Regions from separate parts of the Nonomuraea sp. B1E8 genome, predicted to be linked through region 1. Evidence: riboswitches for the same ligand, from Rfam matches in the RefSeq annotation. Region 1 holds a riboswitch; each other region holds the start of a gene.

Region 1 (4,510 bases):
ACCTACCCTCACATACAAAACAGAGGCCGACGGGAAGCCGGCCCCTGTTTCGCGGTTCTGCCGATTACTTGATCTTGACCACCACGGTGTTCGCGAACTTGTCCGCGAACGTCTGCTGCAGCGGCTTGTCCCAGAGCATCGAAGCGCCGTTCAGGGCGCAGATGAGGCCTGCCAGCATGGTGCCGAACGGCAGGAAGTAGAGGATGTAGGCGCCCCAGGTCACGCCGGCCCGCTTGATGGCGGCGTCGCCGGGCAGGCCGCCGGGGGGCATCATCTGACCCACCGGCACGACCTTGATCCCCATGATCATCTTGCCGATCGTCTGACCCTTCGTCTTGTGCATGAGGAAGTCGTAACCGACGTAGACGGCGGTGAGGACGATGGCCAGCACGATGTTGAGCGCGAACGAGCTGAACATCCCCGACGTGGCGCCGCTGGTCGAGTCGTAGCTGACCAGGAACAGCGTCGTGAGCAGGAGGGACACCACGAACATCACGACGCCGAACAGGACGCCGTCGACGAGTCGCGCCACCAGACGCTGCCACCACTCCGCCAGCGGGGCGGGAGCCCCCGGCGGCTGCACGCCGACCGGGCCGTAGCCCGGCTGGCCGTAGGGAGCCTGGCCGTAGCCGGCCTGCTGCGGCTGCCCGTAGCCCTGCTGGCCGTACTGCTGGTCGCCGTACTGCTGGCCGTAGCCGGGCTGGGCGTAACCGGGCTGGGACTGCTGTGCTTGCCCGTAGCCCTGCTGGCCGTACTGCTGCTGCCCGTAGCCTTGCTGGGACTGCGGCTGCTGGCCGTACTGCTGGTCGTACTGCTGACCCGACTGGGGCTGCTGACCGTAGCCCTGCTGCTGGTCATACTGCTGACCCGACTGCGGCTGCTGACCGTACTGCTGCTGGTCGTACTGCTGGCCCGACTGCGGCTGCTGACCGTACTGCTGCTGGTCGTACTGCTGGCCCGACTGCGGCTGCTGACCGTACTGCTGCTGGTCGTACTGCTGGCCCGACTGCGGCTGCTGACCGTAGCCCTGCTGCTGACCGTACTGCTGGTCGTAGCCGGACTGTTGCTGCTGCCCGTAACCCTGCTGCTGGCCATAGCCCGGCTGGGACTGCGGCTGCTGGCCGTAGCCCTGCTGCTGACCGTACTGCTGGTCGTAGCCGGACTGTTGCTGCTGCCCGTAACCCTGCTGCTGGCCATAGCCCGGCTGGGACTGGGGCTGCTGACCATATTGCTGGTCATACTGCTGGGGTTGCTGGCCATAGCCCTGCTGCTGGCCGTAGTCGGGCTGGGACTGGGGCTGCTGGCCGTACTGGGGTTGCTGGCCATAGCCCTGCTGCTGGCCGTAGCCCTGCTGCTGACCGTATGGGGGTTGCTGGCCGTAGCCCTGCTGCTGACCATAGGGGGGCTGTTGCCCGTAGGCGTCGTCAGCCCGGTAGCCGACCACAGTGACGTCGGGGTCGGGCTCGCCGGGGTGGCGGCCCGGAGCCTGCTGGCCGTAATGGGGAGGCGCAGCGTTCTCGCCGGATTCGTCCTGTGGGTACGGCGGCTGTCCGGTGCTCACCGTGTCACCTCGCTTCGAGTGCGCGCGTGGCACGTGTCAGGACACATGCCTGTGCTGCCCAACGTATCGACATAGGTATCAACAATCACCTTTCCGTGTGGTCAAGGTCCGCGTCACCCGACGTCAGATGGAGCAGCATGCGGGTGTTGCCCAGGGTGTTCGGCTTGACGTGTTCCAGGTCGAGGAACTCCGCTACACCCTCGTCATACGAGGCCAGCAGCTCGGCGTAGACCTCGGGGGAGACCGGCGTGCCCTGGATGCGGCGAAAACCGTGCCTCGCGAAGAAGTCGACCTCAAAAGTAAGACAGAATACACGTTGCAGACCAAGATCTTTGGCCTGCTGGATCAGCGCTGAGACGATCCGGTGGCCGACTCCCGTGCCGCGGCATTCGGGATCGACGGCCACCGTGCGGACCTCCGCGAGGTCCTCCCAGAGCACGTGGAGCGCGCCACAGCCGACGATCTGCCCGCCACGCTCGGCCACCCAGAACTCCTGTACGTCTTCGTACAGCGTCACCGTGGCCTTCTTCAGGAGCCGCGAGCCCGCGCCCGCATAGGCGTCGACCAGGCGCCTGACCCCCCGCACGTCAGGCGTGCGCGCACGCCGGACCACCACCGCGGTCTCGGGCACAGTCAGTTCGGCCACCTGCTCCATGGCTCTCCAGAGTACAGATGTCATTACGGCTCGGACCTAACTCACATGTCTCCGCCCATCCTGTTACATCTCGTGGCCGGGCGAGCACGGCGTCGCGCCAGGCGATCGTTCGGGAGGAAGTGCCACATACAGTCACTCCTGCCCTACTGGCACCGAGATCACCTTGTGACCCTTCGGTTGTGAAACCTCTACAGAGTTGGCAGTTCTGGTTGAGCAGGAACCCGGAGTGCATTAGTGTCCAGCGACGATGATCCCCGCGCGCGGGGAAGCACGCTCAATTCCTCAGGGAAGCCGGGGACCCGCCGGTGGCGACCGCCATCACGGGGTGAATCCGAGTTTTCGGTAGGGCTGCTCCGGCCCGAACCCGTCAGCTAACCCGGTAGGCGTCTATGAGAGGAGCCTGGTTGGTGAAGCGCACGCTCAACCGTGGGAGGACGTCGGCGGGCAATCACGCCCGCCCTCCGGAACGCGCCCCGTTGCGCCGCCGTCTCGGTGTGGCGAGTTTCACAGCCGCCGCACTGCTGCTCACGGTTCCCACCGTCCCGGCGTCCGCCGACCCCAAGCCCTCGCTCAAAGACCTCGCCGCGCGGGTCGAGAAGATGCACGTCGAGATCGAGACGCTGACCGAGCAGTACAACGGGCAGCGGGAGAAGCTGAAGACGGCCAAGAAGGCCGCCGAGGCCGCGCAGAAGACGCTGACGGCCAGCGAGACGGATCTGGCGGCCAAGCGCGCCAAGGCCGTCCTGCTCGCCCAGAACGCCTACATCACGGGCGGGCTGAGCCGGGCGCTGGTGTTCACCTCCTCCAAGGACCCCGGCAACTTCCTCGACCGCGCCGCGACCACGTTCGCGATCGAGCAGCGGCAGGGCGAGGAGCTCAACCAGCTCACCAAGGCCAGGAAGGCCGCCGAGCGCGCCAGGGCGAGCGCCAGGTCGCGCATCAGCGAGGTCGAGAAGATCGTCAAGGACCTCGACGCCAAACGCGACAAGATCAGCACTCTGGTCGCCAAGGTCGAGAGCAACCTGTTCAGGCGGGCGCTGGGCGAGGCCGGTCGTCCCGGCACCCGCGCCACCCGCGTCGACCTGCCGATCGCGGGCAGCGGAAAGGCCGCGCAGGCGGCACGGTGGGCGCTCACGCAGCAGCTCAAGCCGTACGTCTGGGGGGCCGAGGGCCCCAATTCCTACGACTGCTCCGGCCTGGTGATGGCCGCCTACCAGCGGGTGGGCATCTCGCTGCCGCACTACACGGGCAACCAGTGGACGGCCGGGCGGCACATCTCACGCGACGAGATGCGTCCGGGCGACCTGGTGTTCTTCTACAGCGACCTGCACCACGTGGGCATCTATCTCGGCGGCGGCATGATGGTGCACGCCCCTCGGACGGGTGATGTGGTGCGGATCGCGTCGATCGAACGGCGGCCGTTCGCGGGCGCGGTGCGCATCGCCGACTGAAGCCCGAGCCGAGAGGCGAGCGACATGAAGGCGCAGTGAGCGGGCGCCGCTAGATCAGCTGGCGGCGTGCCGCCCACGCCACGGCCTCGATCGCGGTGGCGACGCCGATGCGGTCGCAGATGCCGCGCAGCCTCCGGCGTACGGTGCGGCCGCTGATGTCCAGTCGCCTGCCCACCCGATCGACCGTGACTCCTCTGGCGAGTTCCGCCAGTAACGCCAGATCCGCATGGCTCAGCTCAACGCCTTCAGTGAGCACTTCCATCGGGAGCCCTCCCCCCCAACAGCAGGCCTGGACCCTCTTAGCCAGGCCACAGCCGCTCCTCGCAGACGGTAAACGCATCATGGAAAGGTCGTCAAGCATGACAATTGCCGCTCTTGACCAGCACTATTGACATGATCCGCCGCATGCGGCCGAGTCTCGTCCGCCGGCGGACTTCGCCGCCCGGCGTACGGTCCGCGCGCCCTTTCGGCCGGGCCTGGCCCGGCGCCGATCGGTCCGGCCGGCGTCCCGGTTTTTGATCCGTCCACGCGCGATTTACTGCGTGATCCATACGTACGGCGGTCGAGCGCAACCGCTCTTCACGACGGGCGGCGGCACGCGGCAAGCCAGGAGTCACCTTATTTCCGGACCCGGGCGAACGTCACCGTCATGGTGGACCCAGCGCTGCCGGACGTCCCCCTCGAAACTCCGAACACTCACGCGCCACTCGCCCGCGGTCTTGACCCGATGCTGACAAGCCCCGCCCTGATGGCGGGGCAGGACGGCCGATCGTCCGTCACCGCTCTCCCGGCACGACCGAGCGCCTGCCCGGCTCGCCCGCTCGCGCGGGCTCCCGCCGCAAC
Region 2 (4,510 bases), on a different contig from region 1:
CCTGCGCACCCAGATCGCCGACATGGCCGCCACCGTCTATCGGGCCGGCGGCTACGCCACCACCATGCCGGGGCTGGTCGGTGCCGACAACCCGCAGGGACGGCTGGCCGGGATGGCGCTGGCCGGGCAGATGGCCAAAGAGCGCTCGGAGAAGCTGGCCGCGTTCGACCGGGAGAACCGCGGGCTGAAGAAGGAACGCGACAAGGCGCAGGACGCCCTGCGGTCGGCCGACGAGGTCCGTGGCGAGGTCGAGAAGGAGCGCAAGGAGATCCTCGGGCTGATCGCCGAGCAGAAGAAGCTTCTGAAGAAGCTGGGCGCCTACAAGACCGGCAATCCGAACAGCACCGGCATCGAGTACACGGGACCCGCGTCGGGGAACGCCGCGGCGGTGTTGCGGTTCGCGTTCGCGCAGGTCGGCAAGCCGTACGTGTTCGGCGGGACGGGGCCGGGCGGCTACGACTGCTCGGGGCTGACCCAGGCGTCATGGCGGGCCGCGGGCGTGTCGCTGCCCAGGACGACGTGGGCGCAGTGGGCGTGGGGCGCCAGCCGCAAGGTGTCGCTGAACGCGCTCCAGCCCGGCGATCTCATCTTCAGCGAGGGCCTGGGGCACGTCAGCATCTATGCGGGCAACGGGAAGATCGTCCATGCGCCGCAGACGGGCGACGTGGTCAAGGTCGTCAGCCTCTCCGCCTACGGCCGCAACCTCGTGGGCGCCGTCCGCCCGTAATTTCGTCCGCCTTTTACGATGCGCCATCGTTGCCGCCCGCGCGGGCGGCCCTTGATCACGTTCTGCTTCCTTTTGATCACCGTGGGTCCAGCGCATGCGAGGCGGAATGTGACAAACGCGACATTTGGTCCCTGACAAGACCGGTGTTTCGCGAAATGTGAGAAGGGTCACTTTTTGGTAACGGTGCCCCCTGTTCCAGCAGGGGTTCGGACGTTTACTGGGGCCTTTGTCGATCTTTACAGCCTGACTCGGCTTTTGCCGATCCTTGACCGTCCGGCGTAGCTTCTGGCGTCGTCGCGGTGCACAAGCCATGGCGCCGCGAACCCACATCGGTCCCTCCCGATGTGAAGGCAGATGAAGATCCGCTGGTCATCGCCGCGATATCCCCATGACGCGGGCGATGACCTGCCGAATCCGTGCAGTCAGGAGGCACGGAACCGGGGACCCAGCGATCCCAGTTCCCCAGGGATCAGGGGTGAATCGGCGCGCCATCGCGCCGTAGGGCGACTTCCAGGCCCGAATCCGACAGCTAACCCGGTAGGCGTTCGTGGAAGACCCAAGGAGAAATCCTGTCTACCTCCCTGCACAACCCCCGCCTGTCCCGCCTTGCCCTGCCTGGCGTCGTGCTCACGATGACCGTGACGGCCGGAGGTCTGGTCCTCCACGCCCCCACGGCTCAGGCGGCGACGACGAGCGACACGGCCGGCGTCTCCTCGGTGAGGGCGGCCACGGCCGCCGCCACCGCGACGTCGGCCAAGGCGGCTCGCAAGCGAGCAGCCAAGATCGCTCGGCAGAAGGTGAAGGCCGGCAAGGCCATCGCCGTGGCCAAGAACCAGATCGGTGACCCGTACCGTTACGGCGCCACAGGCCCTGGTTCGTTCGACTGCTCCGGCCTCGTCCAGTACGCCTGGAAGAAGGCCGGGGTGGAAATCCCGCGCGTGGCGAGCAGCCAGTTCGCCGGCATCAGGAACAAGGTCTCCTGGCGCAACCTCAAGCCCGGTGACCTCATGTTCTTCAACGGGCTCGGCCACGTGGGCATGTACATCGGCAAGGGCAAGATGATCCATTCGCCGCGGACAGGCGAACGGGTGCGCATCGACAAGCTGGGCGGATGGCGCAAGTCGTCGTTCGTCGGCGCGGTCCGTCCCGGCCTCTGATGAAGCCCCGCCCGGGCCCCCGGGAGATCTTCCGGGGCCCGGGCGGGCTCCCGTGGAAGCCCGCCCCTCCCCTCGTAAGGCGGCCGGCCCCTCGATCGGGCCCACTACGATCGGCAGCGTGTCCGAGCAGGTGAGCCGACGAACTGCGCTGGCCGCGCTCCTCCTCCTCGGCCTCGCCGCCGACGCGCCCGCCCCCGGATCGCCCGTCTTCCCCGCGCAAGCCCGTGACCTGTGGCCGGACGGCCAGGCCACCGCCCGCGGGGCACGTTCCCTCGTCACCGGCCACCGCGCCGCGCCCGGCACGCTCAGCGATCTCGCCCGCCGCGCCGACTCGGCCGGGCTGCGGGTCACGGCCGTGCTCGGCCGCCCGGTGCGGCCCGTGGTCATCGTTCCCGGCTCCGCTGAGGACGCCGCCCGGCTGGCCGGTGTGGAGCGCCTCGACGGGCTGGCGGCGGTGGCCGACGACGGGCGGGTGATCGTCGTCCCCGAGTCGTTCGGCAGGCTCACCTCCACCGGCAAGGACGTCGTCCTCACCCACGAGCTGACCCACGTCGCCGCGGGCACCGGCGGGCTGCCCGTCTGGCTCTACGAAGGCTTCGCCGACTACGTCGCCTACCGGGACGCCGGGCTGCCCGTGCGCACGGCCGCCGCCGAGTTGGCGGCCGAGGTGCGGGCCGGGCGCGTGCCGGCCGCGTTGCCGGGGCCTGAGGCGTTCGCCGTCGGCGGGCCCGACCCCGGACGCCTCGCGCTGGCGTACCAGGAGGCCTGGCTGGCGTGTCGGTTCCTCTCCCGCCGTTTCGGTGAGAGGAGCCTGGTGAGGCTCTACCGTGATGCGCAGGCGGCCGGCGTCGACGAGGCGCTCGCCGCGCTCGGGCTCTCCGTGGCCACGCTGACGGCACGGTGGCGCGCGTACGTGCGGGAGCAGCTCGCGTGAGTGGGGAGAAAGATGAGCGGACGGCGGGACGCGGACGGCCCCTCTGAGGAGGCCGGGGCGGGCGGCGGCGAGGTGACCGCCACAGGGCCCGGTGACGGTGTTCCCGCGGGCGCCGTCAGCGCGGAGGACCCCGCGCGGACGGACGGCGGCGCGGCGGGGGCGTGGAGACGTCGCGAACGGGGGCAGGGTGATGGAGTGCCCGCGACGACGGACGGCCCGGCGCAGGACCCGGGGGAGGAGCCGGTGGTGGACGCGGCCGAGCGCCGGTTCAGGCGGCAGGCCGCCGTGGTCCTGGCGGTGCTCGCGGCGGTGATCCTGGCCGTGGCCGCCTTCAGCACGCCGTGGCGGGTCCTGGCCGCGGGGCCGCCCGACCCGGCGCGAGACTTCACCGCCGCCGAGATCGCCAGGGCGCGGGCCTTCGACGCGGCCACGTCCCTGCCGAGCTATCTCGGGCTGGCGCTCACGCTGGCCTTCGCGGCCCTGCTCGTGGCCACCCCCTTCGGGGCCAGGGTGCTGGGCCGGCTGAAAGGCCCCTGGTGGGTGCGGGTGGTCCTCGGCGTCCTGGTGCTCACCGCGATCGTCGAGGCGGTCAGGTGGCCGCTCGGCGTCTGGTTCGAGACGCTGCTGCGCGACTACGGCCTGTCCACCCAGGACTGGGCGGGCTGGAGCGCCGACCGGCTGAAGAGCCTCGGCGTGGAGGCCTTCCTGCTCTGCCTCATGCTGCTCGTCCTCGTGGGGCTGGCCCGCCGGGTGCGGCGCTGGTGGATCCCGGCGGCCGTCGGGGCGTGCGCGCTGACCGTGGTGATGTCGTTCGTCTACCCGGTGGTGTTCGAGCCGCTGTTCAACGACTTCACGTCCATGCCGCAGGGCTCGCTGCGCGACAACCTGCTGGACATGGCCGAGCGCGACGGCGTGCCGGTGCAGGACGTGCTGGTCGCCGACGCCTCGCGGCGCACGACGGCGCTCAACGCGTACGTGTCGGGCTTCGGCGCCACCCGCAGGATCGTCGTCTACGACACGCTGCTCAAGGCGCCGCAGCCCCAGGTCGAGCTGGTCGTCGCCCATGAGCTGGGCCACGCCGAGGCCGACGACGTGCTCTTCGGAACCCTCCTCGGCGCCCTGGGGGCGGCGCTCGGCGTGGTCCTGCTGTTCCTGGTGTTCGGCGCGGTACGCCGGCGCACCGGAGTCACCTCGATCGCCGATCCGCGCGCGGTGGGTGTGGTCATGGGCCTGATGACGCTGGGTTCGCTGATCATGGGCCCCGCCCAGAACGTGATCAGCCGCCACGTCGAGGCCAGGGCCGACGTGCACGCGCTCGACCTCACCCGGGATCCGGCCACGTTCATCGCCATGCAAAAACGGCTGGCAATTACCAATATTTCCGACTTGTCGCCGAATCCGGTGGAATATGTGCTTTATGCCTCCCATCCTTCCAGCCCTGAGCGCATCGCCCTGGCCCGCTCATGGGCCGAGCTGAACGGCGTCCCGGTGCCGTGACCCATGCGGACGTGCTCTTCGTCACGAACGACTTCCCGCCCAGGCCGGGCGGCATCCAGTCGTTCGTGCACGGGCTCGCGCTGCGCACGCCGGGCGTGACCGTCTACGCCCCCGCCTGGCCGGGGTGCGCGGACTTCGACCTGCGCCAGCCGTACCGGATCGTGCGGCATCCCACGCGGCTCATGCTGCCGGCCC
Region 3 (4,510 bases), on a different contig from region 1:
CCGAGCTGCCGGGACGATGGTGGCCGCCGGCGGGCGGCCACCAGTCAGCGTGCTGTCGGGCGCTTGCCGTGGTTCGCCTTCTTCTTCTTGCGTGCCTTGCCCTTGCGTGCTCGCCTGGCCATAAGCTCGCCTCCGGAGTCGGTGTCCTCCCAACGTCTCTCTCCCATGCTGACCAGCGCAAGCGATCCGCACCGAACTAACATTCCCCAACAGCGTCGTGTCATAATTTGGTGGAATCTGTTGGAAGGAGCGGGCGTGCTCGCACAGCAGCGTCAGCAGACGATCCTCGAACGCGTGCGCAGCAACGGCGGCGTCCGGGTCGCCGACCTCGTACGCGAGCTCGGCGTCTCCGACATGACCATCCGCCGCGACCTCGAGGTGCTGGCCGAACGCGGTCTGCTGGAGAAGGTGCACGGCGGCGCGACCGCGCTCGGTCCCGGATCGACCGAGGAGCCGGGCTTCACCGCGAAGTCCGCCCGCCAGCAGCAGGAGAAGGAGGCCATCGCGCGGCACGCGGCCAGGCTGGTACGCCCCGGCACCGCCGTGGCGCTGTCGGCGGGCACCACCACGTGGGCGCTGGCCCACCACCTCATCGGCGTCCCCGAGCTGACCGTGATCACCAATTCGATCCCCGTCGCCGAGGTCTTCCACCGCAACCCGCGCGCCGACCGCACCGTCGTGCTGACCGGCGGCGTGCGCACGCCGTCCGACGCGCTGGTCGGCCCGGTGGCCGTGGCCGCGATCCGCCGCCTGCACGTGGACACGCTCTTCCTCGGCGTGCACGGGATGAGCGTGCGGGCCGGGTTCACCACGCCCAACCTGCTGGAGTCGGAGACCGACAGGGAGCTTGTGACGGCCGCGCACCGGCTGGTCGTGCCCGCCGACCACACGAAGTGGAACACGGTGGGCATCAGCACCATCGCCGAGCTGAGCGAGGCCGACGTGGTCATCAGCGACGCGGGGCTGCCCGAGGACGCACGTATCGAACTGGCCGAGCGGGCCGGAGAACTGATCATCGCGGAGGACACGCATTGAAGCGCACCGTCACCCAACTGGCCGACGGCCGAGAGCTGATCTACTTCGACCGGCGCGACGACGCCGACCGGAGCGCGATCGACCGGCGCCCGCTCGAGCCTCGGCCGGTGGCGTCCGAGCTGCGCTACGATCCGCTGACCGAGGAGTGGATCGCGATGGCCGGGCACCGGCAGACGCGGACGTTCCTGCCGACGGGCACGTCCGCCGAGTGCCCGTTGTGCCCGTCGTCGGACACACGGGCGACGGAGGTCCCGGCGTACGACTACGACGTGGCGGTGTTCGAAAACCGCTTTCCCTCCTTCTCCACAAATTTTGGGACTTATCACGATGTGGGCGGGCTGAGTGAGGTTCGTCCGGGAGTGGGGCGGTGCGAGGTGGTGTGCTTCACCTCGGACCACTCCTCATCCTTCTCCAAGCTCTCCGACGCCCAGGTGCGGCTGGTCATGGAGGCGTGGGCCGACCGTACGGCCGAGTTGTCCGGGATCGAGGGCGTGGAGCAGGTGTTCTGCTTCGAGAACCGGGGCGAGGAGATCGGCATCACGCTGGCGCATCCGCATGGCCAGATCTACGCCTACCCGTACGTCACGCCCAGGACGAAACTCCAGCTCGGCGCCGCGGCCCGCTACCAGGGCGCGGGCAACCTGTTCGCCGACGTGCTGGCCGCCGAACGTGCCGCTGGCACACGGGTGGTGGCCGGCAACGAGCTGTGGACGGCGTTCGTGCCCGCGGCCGCGCGCTGGCCGTACGAGGTGCACGTGTACCCGCACCGGCAGGTGCCGGACCTGGCGGCGCTCACGGAGGAGGAGCGTGCGGCGTTCGCCCCGCTCTACACCTCGGTGCTGCGGGCCTTCGACGGGCTGTTCGGGGTTGTGATGCCGTACATCTCGGCCTGGCACCAGGCCCCGGTGCGGCGGCATCGCGAGCTCGCGTACCTGCATCTGGAGCTCTTCAGCATCCGGCGGGCGGCCAACAAGCTCAAGTATCTGGCGGGCTCGGAGTCCGCGATGGGCGCGTTCGTCAACGACGTGCTACCGGAGGAGGCCGCGCGCATGCTCCGATCACAAGTAGATCAAGAATAGATTTCTACTTAAGGTCGCATGACTCGTGATCTACCACTAATATCCCCTTATGCATCGGCCGTAACAGCCGTTGCACCGCCTAATCCTGGGCGAGTTGCCCGGGAGCCGGGGACCCATCGCACCTGGGGTGAATCCACATCAGTGGTAGGGATACGCAGCTCCCATACCCGAACCCGTCAGCTAACCCGGCCGGCAGAGGGAGAGGAACACCTACGTGGCGGCTTCGTCCCCCGCGAGTCTTGCCATCGGTCTCATCACCGCCGCCGCCGTCGTCGTTTCCGCGGCCCCGGCGTCCGCGGCGTCCGCGGCCCCCAAACCCAAGGAGTCGGAGCTGCGCGCGCAGCTCAAACAGCTCAACAAGAAGGTCGACAAGCTGATCGAGGCCTACAACCTCAAGCGCGTAGAACTGGCCAAGGCGCAGAAGGCCGCCGAGGCGGCCAAGGCCCGGCTGGCCACCGCCGAAAAGGCGCTGACGACGGCCGAGAAACGCGTCGCCGAGATAGCCCGCCTGCGCTACCAGAACGGCAACCCCGCGGTGCCCGCGTTCATGCTGCCGGAGAACAGCGGCGGCGCCGCGGTGCTCAATCAGGTCACCGCCGAGCAGCAGGCGTTCGTGCAGGGCGTGATCAAGGCGCGCGACGAGAAGAAGAAGGCCTCCGTGGAGGCCGTCGAACTCGCCGACAAGATCCGCAAGGACGCGGCCGAGGTCGCCGGCCAGCGCGACGAGGCCGAGGACGTCATCGACGACATCGAGAAGAAACTCCAGGACCTGGTGCCGTTCGGCACCAACCGCAGGTCCGACGGCGGCTGGGCGCCCGAACTGCCGTCCGGCTCCGACAACATCACCCCGCGCACGCGGCTGATGAAGGAGCAGATCGCCAAGAACTTCGCGCTGCCCTTCACCGTCGGCTGCTTCCGCTCGGGCTCCAGCGGCGAGCATCCCCTGGGCCGGGCCTGTGACTTCATGATGAGCACGGGCGGCTCGATGCCCTCAGCCGCCAACGCCGCCCTGGGCGACCGCATCGCGGAGTGGGCCATCAAGAACAAGAGCAAGCTGGGTGTCAAGTACGTCATCTGGAAGCAGCGCATCAACCACGGCTCGGGCTGGAGCACGATGTCCAACCGGGGCAGCATCACCGAGAACCACTACGACCACGTGCACATCTCGATGAACTGAGGGCAGGTCGGTCCGGCGATCACCGCGGCGACGGGTTGACGAGCCCGCCGTCGTAGGCGGCGATGACGAGCTGGGCCCGGTCGCGGGCGTGGAGTTTCGCCAGGAGCCGTACTGACGACTACTACCTGGCATGGCGGGACACGCGCTGGCATCCGTTCAGGACGTTGTCGGGGCCGGCCTTCCTGGGCTGTCGCCTTGGGCGCGGCCTTCGGCCCTGCCTTGGCACCGTTCACGCGGGGCTGAGACAGCCCGGTCGTCAGCCCGTCAGCCGCAGCGGGTTGACCAGGTCGGCGTAGATGAGCAGCCCCGCCATGATCATCATGACGATGGCGATCGCGTAGGTCAGCGGCAGTACCTTCGCGATGTCCACGTAGCCGGGATCGGGCCTGCGCAGGATCTTGGCGTAGGCCCGCTTGATGCCCTCCCACAGGCCACCGGCGATGTGCCCGCCGTCGAGCGGCAGCAGCGGGATGAGGTTGAACATGCCGATCGCCAGGTTGAACCCGGCCAGCAGGTTGACGAAGATGGCGATCTTCTTCTCGTTGGACAGGTCGGAGGCGAGGATCTCGCCGCCCATGCGGCCCGCGCCGACGACGCCGACCGGGCCTTCGGGGTCGCGCTCCTCGCCGGAGAAGGCGGCGTGCCAGACGCCGACCATCTTCTCCGGCAGGTTGAGCAGCGAGCTCGCGACCCTGCCCGTCAGCTCTCCCATGTAGCCGATGACCTGGCCCATGCTCTGCTGCTGCATGACCTCGGTGGGCAGCACGCCGAGGAAGCCGACGTTTCTGTCGATCTTCTCGGGGTCTTCGAGGTTGGGCCGGTCCTGGGCGATGAGCGTGACGGTGAGCGTCATCGGCTTGCCGTCGCGGACGATGCCGAGTTGCGCGGCTCCCGGCCCGTGGGAGCGGATCAGGTCGGTGGCGGCGGCCCAGTCGCCGATCTTCTTGCCGTCGAGGGAGACCAGGCGGTCACCGGCCTTCAGGCCCGCCTGGGCGGCGGGGGTCGGCTTGTCGGTGGGCTTGCACGTGGTGCGCTGCTCCGTGACGGGGATCACGCACGTGTTGGTCTCGGGCGAGACGATCGGGGCCCACGTCGGCAGGCCGATGCCGACCAGCAGGATGCTGAAGAAGACGAAGGCCAGCACGAAGTTCATCGCCGGGCCGCCGGACATGATGATGACCTTCTGCCACCACTTCTTGCGGTAGAAGACGCGGTCTTC
Region 4 (4,510 bases), on a different contig from region 1:
CTGGTCGCCTCGTAGATCCGCTGCACGGGCAGCGGCACCGAGCGCTCGCGGCCGGTGTCGCTCTCGCGTCCGCGCACCGTGACCTGCCGGTACAGCGGCTTCCACGCGGTGCCGGCGCGCCGCTTGGCCGACTCGGCCTCCTCCTCGTCGAGTTGCAGGCCGTGGTCGCGTTCGACCTGGCGGATGATGGCCCGGTTCATGCCGTCGCCTCCGCCGGGGACCGTGGCGGCCGCGACCACGGAGCCGTGGGAGAGCACGGCGATCCGGGTGGTGTCGCGCCCGACGTCGATCACCATGCGCCCGGCGGAGTCCCTGACCGGCAGGCCCACGCCCAGCGCCGCCGCCAGCGCGTGCGGGATCAGCAGGATCCCCCTGGCCTCCGCCTCGAACGCGATGTCGCGCAGCGCCGCGCGCTCGATCGGGGTGGAGTTGTTCGGCAGCGCCAGCACGACGCGCGGCCTGGAGAACGGATGCCCGTGCACCTTGCGCAGGAAGTATCTGATCAGGTGCCGGGCGAGTTCGTCGTCGACCGGGAGGCCGCCGCTGACCGGCCAGCGTGTCTCTCCCCGCTCGCCCTGGGCGGCCTCGGCGCCGTATCCGACGACCCGGCCCGTGCGGCTGTCCAGCATGACGGCGGAGGGTTCGTCGAGCACGATGCCCTTGCCCTTGACGTAGATCCGGGTGCTCGCGGCACCCAGATCCATCGCCAGGTCATGACCGAGCACGTTCATCGCGGCACGTCCATCGTGGCGCCTGGGGCGTCGACCAACATGCGGGGTGTATTTCCTGGGGCACTCCAACACAACACCAGGAACCGAACGGTCTCCCTTTACCCGGCGGCGTACGATTCGGTCGTGCTCGACTACGATCTCGAAGCCGCACATTACGACGAGACCCGTGGCGGTCTGCCGCGGGCCGAGGCCGCCGCCGCGGCCGTGCGCGCTCTGCTGCCCGGGGGCACGCTGCTCGACGTCGCGTGCGGCACCGGGCTGGTGAGCAGGGAACTGGCCGGGCGCGGCCTGCGGGTGCTCGGCGTGGACGCCTCCGCCGGCATGGCGCGGGTCGCCGCGGGGCGCGTGCACGTGGTCCTGGGTGACGGCCGCGCGTTACCCGTACGCGACGGGTCGGTCGACGCGGTCACCACGATCTGGCTGCTGCACCTGCTCGACGACGCCCGTCCGGTGATCGCCGAGGCCGCGCGCGTGGTGCGGCCGGGCGGGATGTACGTCACGACGGTCGACAAGCGCGCCGCCCACGGGTCCGGAGGCCGGCGCCGTCCCGCCGACGACCGGGAGCTGGTCGTGTCGGAGGCGGCCCGGCACGGTCTGCGCCAGGCCGGTGAGAGCACGTTCGTGGGTCACGGGCAGGGGCGGGACGGGCCGGACCCGGTGTTCCGGCTGCTGGCGTTCACCCGCGACGGGTGACAGGGCGAGGTCGGTTTCGCATCGAAAGCGACGCCGTGCGAAGCTGTGGTTGTCCCCAACACCATGGAGGTCCTCATGGCGGAATCACCGGAGCCGGAAGTCAGCGAAACTCCCGAGGACGAGATGAAGCGCAAGTTCCGCGAAGCGCTGGAGCGCAAGCGCAACCAGCACGCGGGCTCTGGCGCTGGTGGCAGGGGCGTCGACCCATCGAAGATCCACGGGGCGCACGGCCCGGCTGCGAGTAAGAGATCGTTCAGGCGCAAGAGCGGCGGCTGAGCCGGAAGGAACTGAGGGGGTACGGCATGCCGTACCCCCTTTTGTATTCCCGCGTCAGGTAGATCTTTGCCCGGTTAATGGCGAATCGTTTGCGTATGTCCGATTCGCTGCTAGAGTTGCCGCCATTACCAGCCGGTGACCTGGCCCTTACCCAAGAGAGGGCCTCCGGCTGGCGCCGAATCCCGACCCGATCGGGAACCGGGGACCCACCTCACTGGGGTGAATCCGGCTCGCGCCGGTAGGGCATCTCCACGCCCGAACCCGTCAGCTAACCCGGCAGGTGTGATGGAGAGGACATAACGCATGTATTACCGCGTCGTACCCCCGAATCGCGTCGTGCCGGCCGCCGCCTGAGCGGCCCGCCTTCCCCCCTTTCTTTGCCTCGCCCGATGTAGTCGCTCGGGCGTGCCGCAGCGCCGTGCCCTCCTGCCGGCGTGCCTCCCCCTCGTCCCCTCGCGAAGGACTTCACTTTTTCATGTCTCCCCTGTTCAGCCTGCGTTCCCTTGTCCTGCTCACCGCCTCCGCCGTCGGCTCGATGAGCGTCGCCTGCACGGCGGCACACGCCGATCCAGGGTCCGAGAAGAAGGCCCTGTACAAGGGCTCCACCACGGCGTCGTACTTCTGGGACGACGGCTCGGGCAGGGCCGGCGACACCGGCCTGCCCGCCAGCGGCAAGCCGATGCAGAAAGGCATGGCCGCCAGCCCGAGCTGGCCGTTGCTGACCGAGGGGTACGTGATCTACAAGGGCAAGAAGATGCCCTTCTTCGTCGGGGACAGAGGGCCGGGGGAGCCCTCCAGCCGCGGCATCATGCTGGATCTCGACGCCAAGACGTTCGCCGACCTGACCGGCGGCACCTTCAACCCCCGCACGCTGATGGTCAACGGCAACGGCGGCAAGGGGCACATCGAGATCGACTACGTCATCACCAAGTGGGGTGACGGCCTGGGCAAGAAGGGGCGGCCGGTGCCCTTCTCGACCGGCGCCTACGCCCGGCGAGGCTGACTTTACGAACGCGGCGCCAGAATGACATTCTGGTCACCGTGACCCTCCGCGTAGCCGCGAACGGCATCGACATCGCCTACGAACGCATCGGCTCCCCCGACGGACGGCCTCTGCTTCTCATCATGGGGCTCGGCGCGCAGCTCACCCACTGGGACGACGGGTTCTGCGAGCTCCTGGTGGAACAGGGGCACCACGTCGTCCGGTTCGACAACCGCGACGCGGGCCTGTCGACCCACCTCCACGACCTGGGCGTTCCCACGACGGGGGCGCCTTCGGCGTACCTGCTGGACGACCTGGCCGACGACACCGCGGGCTTCATGGACGCCATCGGCTGGCCGGCCGCCCACGTGGTCGGCGCCTCCATGGGCGGGATGATCGCCCAGTCCCTGGCCATCCGGCATCCGGCACGGGTGCTGACCCTGACCTCGATCATGTCGACGCCCGGCCCCACGGTCGCTCCGCCGACGGAGGCCGCGTTCGCGGCCCTGACCGCCCGCCCCGCCGCCGACCGCGCGGCCGTCCTGGCGCAGGCGCTGGAGACGTACGCGGTGATCGGCTCGCCCGGTTACGCGATGGACCGGGAGCGGGTCGTCCAGAGGGCCGGACGCGCGTTCGACCGCTGCTTCGACCCGGCGGGCACGGGCCGGCAGCTGGCCGCGATCATGGCGTCGGGCGACCGTACGGACCTGCTGGCGAGCCTGACCGTGCCGGCGCTGGTGTTGCACGGGGAGGACGACCCGCTCGTTCCGGTCGAGGGCGGCCGGGCCACGGCGGCGGCCATTCCCGGCGCCCGGCTGGTGACCTATCCGGGTATGGGCCACGACCTGCCCGAGCCGCTCTGGCCGGAGATCGCCCGCGAGATCGCCAAGCTGACCTCCGCCTGACTACGCGGGCCGCGCGTGAGGCGCTCCGCCTCCGCCCGCCTACTGAGCCTGAGCGTCCTCGCCGCCGACCGGCCGGGCCGCCTCGCCGGGGGCCTGCGGAGTGTCCCCGCCGGGGGTCTGGGCGTCCTCGTCGGGGAGCAGCGCCTTCTCGTCGGGCTTGTGCACGAGCACGTTGTCCACGTACGACTTCACGGCCGTGGCCAGCCCCACGTCGGCGTTCGCGCCCTCCGACAGATACCAGCGATGGTCGAGGATCTCGTGGAAGAGCTGCGCGGGCTCCAGCTTCCCGCGCAGCCCGGCGGGGATCGCCTCGACCGTGGGCTGGAACACCTCCGCCAGCCACCGGTGCGCCACGATGGCCTCGTCCTCGTGCCGCAGGCCCTTGGCGACCCGGAAGCCGTCGAGGTCGTTGAGCAGCCGCCGCGCCTGGTTCTCCTCCACATCGAGCCCGGTCAGCCTGAGCAGCCGCCGCTGGTGGTGCCCCGCGTCCACGACCTTGGGCCGTACGATCAGCCGTCCGGTGCCGACCTTGCGCCGCACCATCATCTCGGCCACGTCGAAGCCGAGCAGGTTGAGCCGCCTGATCCGCTGCTCCACCCGGTGCCAGTCGACCTCCTCGATGATCTCGCTCTGGGTGATCTCGTCCCACAGGCGGTGGTAGCGGGCGAGGATGTCCTCGGCGGTGTCCATGGGGTCGATCGACGGGTGCAGCAGCCCGCCGGCCTCCAGGTCGAGCATCTCGCCGAAGATGTTCGTGTGCGCCACGTCGATGTCGCCGCGCCGCTGACCCTCGCTGATCATCGGGTGCATCTCGCCGGTCTCGGCGTCCACGAGGTAGGCCGCGAACGCCCCCGCGTCCCTGCGGAACAACGTGTTGGACAGCGAGCAGTCGCCCCAGTAGAAGCCGTTCAGGTGCAGCCTGA

Evidence for each region. A riboswitch is a leader RNA that binds a small molecule or an ion and turns the genes downstream of it on or off. The one in region 1 is predicted to bind cyclic di-AMP.
Region 2: linked by a shared signal. The riboswitch ahead of ABGA98_RS25180 (C40 family peptidase) and the one ahead of ABGA98_RS20620 (C40 family peptidase) in region 1 are both predicted to bind cyclic di-AMP.
Region 3: linked by a shared signal. The riboswitch ahead of ABGA98_RS41350 (hypothetical protein) and the one ahead of ABGA98_RS20620 (C40 family peptidase) in region 1 are both predicted to bind cyclic di-AMP.
Region 4: linked by a shared signal. The riboswitch ahead of ABGA98_RS14340 (hypothetical protein) and the one ahead of ABGA98_RS20620 (C40 family peptidase) in region 1 are both predicted to bind cyclic di-AMP.

Annotation. Positions count from the first base shown of each region.
Region 1 covers NZ_JBDPLS010000005.1:578,478-582,987, forward strand. Annotated here, with positions in the region: gene ABGA98_RS20610 (RDD family protein) at 65-1,561, opposite strand; gene ABGA98_RS20615 (amino-acid N-acetyltransferase) at 1,647-2,216, opposite strand; cyclic di-AMP (ydaO/yuaA leader) riboswitch at 2,478-2,617, shown strand; gene ABGA98_RS20620 (C40 family peptidase) at 2,711-3,667, shown strand; gene ABGA98_RS20625 (LuxR C-terminal-related transcriptional regulator) at 3,717-3,929, opposite strand.
Region 2 covers NZ_JBDPLS010000007.1:433,652-438,161, forward strand. Annotated here, with positions in the region: gene ABGA98_RS25175 (NlpC/P60 family protein) at 1-727, shown strand, start outside; cyclic di-AMP (ydaO/yuaA leader) riboswitch at 1,124-1,286, shown strand; gene ABGA98_RS25180 (C40 family peptidase) at 1,360-1,884, shown strand; gene ABGA98_RS25185 (hypothetical protein) at 2,003-2,818, shown strand; gene ABGA98_RS25190 (M48 family metalloprotease) at 2,831-4,315, shown strand; gene ABGA98_RS25195 (glycosyltransferase family 4 protein) at 4,282-4,510, shown strand, end outside.
Region 3 covers NZ_JBDPLS010000019.1:145,951-150,460, reverse strand. Annotated here, with positions in the region: gene ABGA98_RS41365 (hypothetical protein) at 45-167, opposite strand; gene ABGA98_RS41360 (DeoR/GlpR family DNA-binding transcription regulator) at 256-1,035, shown strand; gene galT (galactose-1-phosphate uridylyltransferase) at 1,032-2,114, shown strand; cyclic di-AMP (ydaO/yuaA leader) riboswitch at 2,181-2,323, shown strand; gene ABGA98_RS41350 (hypothetical protein) at 2,329-3,291, shown strand; gene ABGA98_RS41345 (site-2 protease family protein) at 3,548-4,510, opposite strand, start outside.
Region 4 covers NZ_JBDPLS010000003.1:530,599-535,108, forward strand. Annotated here, with positions in the region: gene ABGA98_RS14325 (rod shape-determining protein) at 1-731, opposite strand, end outside; gene ABGA98_RS14330 (class I SAM-dependent methyltransferase) at 855-1,424, shown strand; gene ABGA98_RS14335 (DUF5302 domain-containing protein) at 1,500-1,700, shown strand; cyclic di-AMP (ydaO/yuaA leader) riboswitch at 1,864-1,998, shown strand; gene ABGA98_RS14340 (hypothetical protein) at 2,176-2,703, shown strand; gene ABGA98_RS14345 (alpha/beta hydrolase) at 2,742-3,587, shown strand; gene ABGA98_RS14350 (DUF4032 domain-containing protein) at 3,627-4,510, opposite strand, start outside.